2 regions of the Cellulomonas sp. H30R-01 genome follow, and region 1 is predicted to be linked to the other one. Evidence: predicted binding sites of a transcription regulator. Region 1 holds the regulator's gene; the other holds the start of a gene.
What was found. The regulator HrcA, encoded in region 1, represses chaperone genes, less so after heat shock. The targets are predictions, from matches to a motif close to TTNGCACTCGNNNNNNNCGAGTGCNAA.

Region 1 (4,745 bases):
AGGTCGAACGTGAGCGCGACCGCCGCGGCGTGGTCGTCGTCGGTCCACGCGTCGTGCGCGCGGCCGGGCGCCACCTGCCTCCCCACGAGCGCCTCCCAGCTCGTGGACGAACGCCCGCCGATCAGGCGCACGCCCGCCCAGTCGCGGAAGTGCCGGTACGCCTCGTCGTCGCGCCAGAACCGCGACCCCCAGCCGACGCCGGCCGCGACGGTGGGGAAACGCTCGTCGAGGAAGTACATCCGCAGCCGCGTCCGCACGAGGCGCGCGAGCGTCGCGGGGTTCGACGGGTCCCCCGCACCGAGCGGGTCACGCGGGCTGCCAGGACCCGCCGTGCCGGACCAGCCCGCCGTGAGGTCGCGCGCCACGACCGTCACCGTGCCGGCGATGAACGCGAGCTCGTGGCTCACGCCGTCGTCGTGCGGGAGCAGCTCGTCGACGAGGAGGTCGGAGCGGGGAAGCCCACCGTGGTCGCCGTCGACCTCGACGCGGACGACGCCCTCGTAGCGCAGGACGAACTGGGGTGCGGCGCGACCGGCGCCCGCGAGGACCAGCGTCGCCGTCACGCCGGCGTCGGTGTGCCGCATTGCGAGCCGGTCGAACGTCGCGCCGCGCGGGCACCACTGGTGCGAGAAGTCGTAGTGCTCGGGATGGCGGGCGAAGGCGCGTGCACCGGGCGGCAGCGCGTCGCCGTGCTCGGCCAGCCACCGCAGGTACGGACCGGGGTCGGTCCACGTGCCGTCGGCCGTCGTCTCGAGGATCGCGTAGCGCACGCGGCGAGTGTGCCAGCGTTGCCTGCCCCGGAAGCACCGGATTCCGCGCGTGCGGGGCTCGGCGACGCTCCTGGCGGCCGGGGCGTCCCGCGCGCTCCGCGGGGGCTCAGGCCCAGCGGCCGAGGCGCTGCGCGAGGATCGCGAGCGCGACCGGGCCCGCCGTCGACGTGCGCAGGACGTGCGGGCCGAGGCGGACCGCGACCGCGCCGGCGTCGACCAGGCGGGCGAGCTCCTCGTCGCCGATGCCGCCCTCCGGCCCGACGACGACGAGGCACTCGCGCGCGGCCGAGCCCGCGTCGGGCAGCGTGACGTCCGCGATGGGGAGCGTCGCCTCCTCGTGCAGGACGAGCGCCGCTCCCCCGGCGTCGACGGCGGCGCGCACGCGCTGCGCGAGCGCACGCGAGTCGACCGCCGTGCCGACCTCGGGCACGCGCGCCCGGCGCGCCTGCTTGGCGGCCGCCCGCACGGTGCCGAGCCAGCGGGCGCGGCTCTTCGCGGCACGCTCGCCGCGCCACACGACGATCGACCGGTCGGCCTGCCACGGCAGCACGCCGTCGGCGCCGACCTCGGTCGCCGCCTCGATCGCCATCTCGTCGCGGTCGCCCTTCGCGAGCGCCTGCACGAGCACGAGCGCGACGTCGGGCGCGGGCTCGACCACGACGTCGTCGACGCGCAGCAGCACGCCCTCGCCGCCGACGGACTCGACGACGCCGACGAGCCGTACCCCGGCGCCGTCGACCACGTCGACCCGCTCCCCCGGCCCGCGCCGCTGCACGACACCCGCGTGCCGGCCCTCGGACCCGTCGAGCAGGTACGCGCCGCCCGCGGCCACGCCCGCGAGCGTCCCCGGCTCCGCGAGGAAGACGGGTGCGCTCACCTCAGCGGCCCGAGAGCTTGTCGCGCAGCTTCGCGAACACGCCGCTGCTCGCGCTCGCGAGCCGCGACTCCGGGCGCTCCTCGCCGCGGAGCACCGCGAGCCGCCGCAGCAGCTCGACCTGCTCGTCGTCGAGCGCGGTGGGGACCTGCACCTCGACGTGCACGTGCAGGTCGCCGCGGCCCCCCGCGTGCAGGTGGCCGACGCCGAGACCCTTGAGCGTGACGACCTGGGCCGGCTGCGTGCCGGGACGCAGGTCGACCTCGCGCTCGCCGTCCAGCGTGTCGAGCTGGAGCGTCGTGCCCAGCGCGGCCGCGGTCATCGGCACCTGGAGCGTCGCGTGCAGGTCGTCGCCGCGGCGCACGAACGTGTCGTGCTTGCGCTCGTGCACCTCGAGGTAGACGTCGCCCGCGGGGCCGCCGCCCGGGCCGACCTCGCCCTGTCCCGTGAGCTTGATGCGCGTGCCCGTGTCGACGCCCGCGGGCACGTCGACGCCGAGCGTGCGGCGCGACCGCACCCGGCCCTCGCCCGAGCACTCGGGGCACGGCTCGGGGATGACCGTGCCGAACCCGTGGCACGCGGCGCACGGCTGGGTCGTCATCACCTGGCCGAGGAACGACCGCGCGACGCGCTGCACCGAGCCACGGCCGTGGCAGACCTCGCACGTGCGCGGCGACGTACCGGGACGGCAGCACGAGCCGCCGCACGTCGGGCACAGCACGGCCGTGTCGACCGGCACCTCCTTGTGCGCTCCGAACGTCACCTCGGTGAGGTCGAGGTCGAGGCGCACGAGCGCGTCCTGGCCGCGACGCGCGCGAGGGATCGGTCCGCGCTGCGCGCCCGCACCCGCGGCCGCGCCGAAGAACGTCTCGAAGATGTCCTGGAAGCCGAAGCCGCCGCCCATGCCGCCGCCGGGCGACGCCGGGTCGGCACCGAGGTCGTACGCGCGGCGCTTCTCGGGGTTGGACAGCACGTCGTACGCGCGCGAGACGTCCTTGAAGCGCTCCTCGGACGCGGAGTCGCTGCCGGCGACGTCGGGGTGGTGCTCGCGCGCGAGCTTCCGGTACGCCTTCTTGATCTGCTCCGGCGACGCGTCGCGCGGGACGCCGAGGATCTCGTAGTAGTCGGTCACGTGAGGGTGCGCTCGCTTCCTGTGCTCAGGCACGCGGTGGGGACGGGCCGGGGACGCCGCAGCGGGCTCATCCGGCGAGGATGCGGGTCAGGTAGCGGGCGACGGCGCGCACGGCGGTCATCGTCCCGGGGTAGTCCATGCGCAACGGGCCGAGCGAGCCGACGCGAGCGACGACCGCACCGCTCTCGTCGCCGTAGCCCGTCGTGACGAAGCTCGTCTCCAGCAGGCCGTCGTGCTGCGTCTCGCGCCCGATCCGCATGCTGACCGCGGCCTGGTCCTCTGCCATCTCGGACAGCAGGCGCAGCAGGACGACCTGCTCCTCGAGCGCCTCGAGCACCGGGCCGATCGAGTGCGCGAAGTCGACGCCGCCGCCGCGGGCGAGGTTCGCGGTGCCGGCCAGCACGACGCGCTCCTCGCTCTCCTGCGCCAGCGTCTCCTCGACCAGCGCGACGACCTGACGCACCAGCGGCGCGTCCTGCGGCGCGAACGCGTCGTGCAGCTCGCGGAACGCGTCGGGGAGCTCCGACAGACGGCGACCGGTCGCGGCCACGTTGAGCCGCGCGCGCAGCTGCGCCACGACGGCCTCGTCGACGTCGTGGTCCTGCTCGAGCGTGCGCTGCTCGACGCGGCCCGTGTCCGTGATGAGGACGACGAGCAGGTGCCGGGCGCCGACGGTGACGAGCTCGACGTGCCGCAGCGCCGAGCGCCGCAACGACGGGTACTGCACGACCGCGACCTGCCCGGTGAGCTGCGCGATGAGTCGCACCGCGCGGTCGACGACGTCGTCGAGGTCCACCGCGTGGTCGAGGAACTCGCCGATCGCGCGCCGCTCGGCCGCGGACATCGGCTTGACCGTCGTGAGCCGGTCCACGAACAGGCGGTAGCCCTTGTCCGTCGGGACGCGTCCGGCCGACGTGTGCGGCTGCGCGATGTACCCGGCGTCCTCGAGCGCCGCCATGTCGTTGCGGATCGTCGCGGGCGACACGCCCAGCGCGTGCCGCTCGACGAGCGCGCGCGACCCGACCGGCTCACGCGTCGCGACGTAGTCCTCGACGATCGCGCGCAGCACGTCCAGCCGACGGTCCTCGCTCACTCTCGCCTCCCCCGCGTCGGTCCCGGGCCATGCGGCCACGGGTAGCACTCGCCGTGCACGAGTGCCAATCCTACGCCGCGCCCCCGACGTTCCACCGGCGCGTGCACCGGCGCCCTAGAGTGCCGCGCGTGACTCAGGACCGCTACGGCTCGGACGTGCTCGGGGGCTCCGGCTCCTCCCACCACCGCCCGGCCCGCACGTCACGGCCGCAGGCCGCCGACGTCGGCCTCGTGGTCGAGGAGGTGACGACGGGGTGGGTCGGCGCGGTCGTCCGCGTCGAGAAGTCGGGCGGCATGCACGTCGTCGTCCTGGAGGACCGGCGCGGCCGGACGCGCACGTTCCCGCTCGGGCCCGGGTTCTGGGTCGACGGCGAGCCCGTCGCGCTCACCGCCCCCGTCCGCGCGACCGCGCCCGCCGCCCCGACCCGGACCGCCTCCGGGTCGCGCGCGGTGCGCGGCGCGCAGGCCCGCGTCGCGCGCGGCAGCCGCATCTGGGTCGAGGGCAAGCACGACGCCGAGCTCGTCGAGAAGGTGTGGGGCGACGACCTGCGCCTCGAAGGCGTCGTCGTCGAGCTGCTCGACGGTGTCGACCACCTGTCCGACGCGGTGCGCGCGTTCGCGCCCGGCCCCGGACGCCGCCTCGGCGTGCTGGTCGACCACCTGGTGCCCGGGTCCAAGGAGGGCCGGATCGCCGCGGAGGTCACGCGGTCCGCGCCCGCCGGGACCGTGCTCGTCCTCGGGCACCCGTACGTCGACGTGTGGCAGGCGGTCCGCCCGCAGCGCCTCGGCCTCGAGCGCTGGCCCACGATCGAGCGCGGCACCGAGTGGAAGCACGGCATCCTGCGCGAGCTCGGCTGGCCCGCCGCGGACCAGGCCG
Region 2 (4,745 bases), 2.0 Mb from region 1:
CCGACCGTCAGCACGACGGTCCCGCGCTCGGCCGGGTGGTGGTGGTCGAACCGTCCTTCGACGGTCACGGTCGTCTCGTGCACACCGCGGAGCGTACGTCAGACGATCTTGGGGAAGGCCAGCAGGAACGCCGTGGCTGCCACGAGCAGCACGAGCGCCACGCCGAGGACGACCCAGCGCAGGCGCTCGGTGCGGCCGCGGGTCGACAGCGACGCGAAGAACAGCACGAGCGCGAACAGCACCGTGAGGAACGTGTAGCGGTCGCTGCGCTCGTCGAGGACGAGACCGCGGGCGAACCACTGCTCGGCGCGCTGGTCGGCAGCCGCGGCCTCGGCCGTCCCGGGCGGCTCGTACGACGGCATCGCGAACGGGCTGCGCGGCGCGGACGGGTCCTGCAGCGGCTTGAGCGCGAGCCACTCGTCGACCGCGGGCGCGAAGTGCGGGCTGAACCGCTGCCGGACGAACTCCGCCAACGGCTCGTCCTTCTGCGCGACGGCCTGCACCCACACCGCGAACGTCTGCAGGTCGTACCCGCGCGCCGCGTCGGCCTCCGCCGCCTGGCGGCTCGCCTCGATGCGTGACGACGACGCCTTCGAGAACGCGATCGACATCTCGCCGCCCCACTGGCTGGCCTCGAACACGCTCCACGCGGTGAGGACGGCGGTCACCGACAGGACGACCACGGTGACGATCTCGCGGACCTGGCCCTCGCGGCGCACGTGCGCGTGCGGCCGGTGCCCGTCCTCCGGCGCACCCACGTGCGCTGCGGAGGTGTCGCGCTCCCGGACCGCGGCCTCGTGCTCGTCCCCCATGGCGACCTCCCGTCGGCCGCCCGTTCCACAGCGGCTGCGGGCACCGTAGGTCGGCGCCCGACCCGCGCACGTCACCCGACGGGGGTGACCGTCGACGGGAGCACGACGAAGGGCCGGCCACCCTCAGGTGACCGGCCCCTCGTGCCGTGCGGGTCGTGCCGTGCGGCCGTCAGGCCGCGCGACTCACGTCAGCGGATCAGAAACCGCCGCCGAAGTCGTCGCCACCGCCGGCCGGGAGGGCCGGAGCCTTCTCGGGCTTGTCGGCCACGACGGCCTCGGTGGTGAGGAACAGCGCCGCGATGGACGCGGCGTTCTGCAGCGCGGAGCGCGTGACCTTGACCGGGTCGTTGACGCCCGCGGCCAGCAGGTCCTCGTACTCGTTGGTCGCGGCGTTGAGGCCGTGACCCGTCGGGAGGTTGCGGACCTTCTCGGCCACGACGCCACCCTCGAGACCGGCGTTGACGGCGATCTGCTTGAGCGGGGCCTCGATCGCGAGCTTGACGATCGCGGCACCGGTGGCCTCGTCACCCTCGAGCTCGAGCTTCTCGAACGCGAGCGCGCCGGCCTGGATGAGGGCCACGCCACCACCGGCGACGATGCCCTCCTCGACGGCCGCCTTCGCGTTGCGGACGGCGTCCTCGATGCGGTGCTTGCGCTCCTTGAGCTCGACCTCCGTGGCCGCGCCCGCCTTGATGACGGCCACGCCGCCCGCGAGCTTGGCGAGGCGCTCCTGCAGCTTCTCGCGGTCGTAGTCCGAGTCGGAGTTCTCGATCTCGGCGCGGATCTGCGAGACGCGACCGGCGATCTGCGCGGCGTCGCCGGCACCCTCGACGATCGTGGTCTCGTCCTTGGTGACGACGACCTTGCGGGCCGTGCCGAGGACCTCGAGGCCGACCGTGTCGAGCTTGAGCCCGACGGTCTCGGAGACGACCTGGCCGCCCGTGAGGATCGCGATGTCCTGGAGCATGGCCTTGCGGCGGTCACCGAAGCCCGGCGCCTTGACGGCGATGGACTTGAACGTGCCCTTGAGCTTGTTCACGACGAGCGTGGCCAGGGCCTCGCCCTCGATGTCCTCGGCGACGATGAACAGCGGCTTGCCGGACTGGATGACCTTCTCCAGCAGCGGCAGCAGGTCCTTGACGTTCGAGATCTTCGACTCGACGAGCAGGACGAACGCGTCCTCGAGGACGGCCTCCTGGCGCTCGGGGTCGGTCACGAAGTACGCCGACAGGAAGCCCTTGTCGAAGCGCATGCCCTCGGTGAGCTCGAGCTCGAGGCCCAGCGCGGACGACTCCTCGACCGTGATGACACCCTCCTTGCCCACCTTGTCGAGGGCCTCGGCGATGAGCTCGCCGATCGCGGTGTCACCGGCGGAGATGGCGGCCGTGGCGGCGATCTCCTCCTTGGACTCGACCTCCTTGGCCTGCGCGAGGAGCTGCGTCGTGACGGCCTCGACGGCCTTCTCGATGCCCTTCTTCAGCGCGATCGGGTTCGCACCCGCGGCCACGTTGCGCAGGCCCTCGCGGACGAGCGCCTGGGCCAGGACGGTCGCCGTCGTCGTGCCGTCACCGGCGACGTCGTCGGTCTTCTTGGCGACCTCCTTGACGAGCTCCGCGCCGATCTTCTCGAACGGGTCGTCGAGGTCGATCTCCTTGGCGATGGAGACACCGTCGTTGGTGATCGTGGGGGCGCCCCACTTCTTGTCCAGCACGACGTTGCGGCCCTTGGGGCCCAGGGTGACCTTGACGGTGTCGGCGAGGGTGTTGAGACCCCGCTCGATGCCGCGGCGGGCCTCCTCGTTGAAGGCAATGATCTTGGCCATGGGGCTGTGATCCTTCGCTCGGTTTGCGTGGTGGCCGCTGGGTGCCCGCGACGGACGACGCGCCCCGCGCGGTCATGTCCCGCGACGCGACGCACCTCACCGGGCGGCCGATGCTTCTGTCACTCTCGACCCGAGAGTGCTAAGTCAATGGTTAGCACTCGACCCCTGCGAGTGCAAGGCGCGTTCGCCCAGGGACGAGCCGTCGAGCCGACGCCGCACCGGTCCCCCGCTCGCCGGACGGACGTCGCACGCACCTCGCGGGCCCGTCGTCTCCTGGACGCCCGACCGGCCCGACCGCGGTCTCACCCGCGGAACCGCCCGGACGCGCACGCCCGCCGGTCTATCGTGCGCGTGTGCCAGGTCACACCGGGGTGGTCGACGACGTCGTCGACGCCGTCACCGTGCCGGGCGGCACCACGCCGGGCGGCACCGCGCCGGGCACGCTCGCGCCGCCCCGGGGACGCGCGGCGCCCCTGCCTCGCCCCGCCGTCGCACCAGCCCGCCCGCAGCCGCACCCGCGACCGAGCACCGCGCGCCGCACGCCGGGTCCGCTCGCGCGCGTGACCACCGCCACGCTCGGCGGCGCCGTCGCCCTGGCCGTCCTCGCCGCACACCTGCCCCCCGACGACAGCACCACCCCGCGCACGGCACCGCCCGTCGCGGTCGTCGGCCCGCCGACGACGTGGGCGCAGATCCCCCTCTACCAGGAGACCGTCACGCTGCTGCCCGACGGCACCCGGGCCGAGGTGCGCAGCGGCACCGACCCGACGTTCCTCGCCGGCTCGCGCGTGCTCGACCCCGCCGCGGCGACGCTCGCGCAGGCCTTCGGTGCGCCCTCGGCCGCGGCGGCGGCGACGTCACGCGGGCTGCCGGGGGCGGACGCGGCCGCGCAGGTCCAGCGTGACTGGCTGGAGGCCGGGACGGTCCCGGGAGCGGGCAGCCCGTACGAGCCGATGGCCCGCGCCGCGCTCCTCGACCTGCGCACGCTGCTGCTGCCGGGCGGCGCCGCCGTCGCGGGATGGTCGGAGCGTTGGCGGTACGTGTGGCCGCGCGACGCGGCGTTCGTGTCGGTGGCGCTCGCCCGCACCGGTCACGTCGAGGACGCGCTCGACGTGCTCGCGTTCCTCGACGGCGTCCAGGCCGCCGACGGCTCGTTCCAGGCGCGGTACCTGCCCGACGGCTCGGGTCCGCCCGACGACCGCGGCGTCCAGACGGACGGCACGGGCTGGGCGCTGTGGGCCGCGGGACTCGTCGTCGCCGAGCTCGACGACCCCGCGGAGCGCGCGGCCGCCGCGCACCGGCTGCACCCCCTCGTCGTCCGGTCGACGCAGCGCGCGACCGCGCTCGTCGCGGGCACGGGCCTGCCGCCCGCGTCGCCCGACTACTGGGAGGTGCCCGAGCGCTCGCTGACGCTGGGCACGGTCGTCCCGCTCGTCGCGGGCCTCCAGCAGGCCGACCGGCTGCTCCGGATGACGGGCGACGTGGCGCTCGCGGACGCCGCCGCCCGTGCCGCGACGCGCAGCCAGGTCGCCACGATCCGCGAGTTCGGCGGGTCGGGCTACGCCCGGTACGCGGCGGGCGGCCACGCGGACGCCGCGACCGCGTTCCTGCTCACACCGTTCCTGCGGGCACCTGCACCGGGCGCGCACGACGCGTGGCTCGCGTCGGTCCCGACGATGCGCCGCCCCGCGAGCGGGCTCGCGCCGGGCGCGGGCTGGCGGGACGACGGCGTCTCGTGGACCCCGCAGACGTCGCTCTACGCGTGGGTCGCCGCAGAGAACGGCGAGCCGGGGCTCGCGCGCGGGTGGCTCGACTTCCTCGACGCGCACCGCACGACCGCCGGGTCGATCCCGGAGAAGGTGCTCGGCGACGGGTCGCCGGCCGCGGTCGCGCCGCTCGCGTGGAGCGCCGCGTGCGTGCTGCTCGCGCTCGACGCGCTCGACACCGCGGCGTCGACGACGACGCCGCACGCGGCTCCGCTCCCCCGCTGACGCCGCTTCCCCCCGACGCCTCTCCGCCCGCCGACGCCGCTCAGCCGTCGCGCACCCTGCCGTCCTCGGGCAGGGACGCGCGAGGGCCGCGCACCACGGTGGGTGCGCGGCCCTCGCCGA

Region 2: the regulator HrcA is predicted to act here: its motif matches at 2,786-2,812, upstream of groL (chaperonin GroEL).

What each region holds. Positions count from the first base shown of each region.
Region 1 is NZ_CP048210.1:1,948,135-1,952,879, forward strand. Features, by position in the region: gene GXP71_RS08680 (hypothetical protein) at 1-770, opposite strand, end outside; gene GXP71_RS08685 (16S rRNA (uracil(1498)-N(3))-methyltransferase) at 877-1,647, opposite strand; gene dnaJ (molecular chaperone DnaJ) at 1,649-2,776, opposite strand; gene hrcA (heat-inducible transcriptional repressor HrcA) at 2,844-3,869, opposite strand; gene GXP71_RS08700 (DUF3097 domain-containing protein) at 3,998-4,745, shown strand, end outside.
Region 2 is NZ_CP048210.1:4,400,985-4,405,729, reverse strand. Features, by position in the region: gene GXP71_RS19645 (SIMPL domain-containing protein) at 1-83, opposite strand, end outside; gene GXP71_RS19640 (hypothetical protein) at 99-812, opposite strand; gene groL (chaperonin GroEL) at 1,009-2,634, opposite strand; gene GXP71_RS19630 (glycoside hydrolase family 15) at 3,195-4,625, shown strand.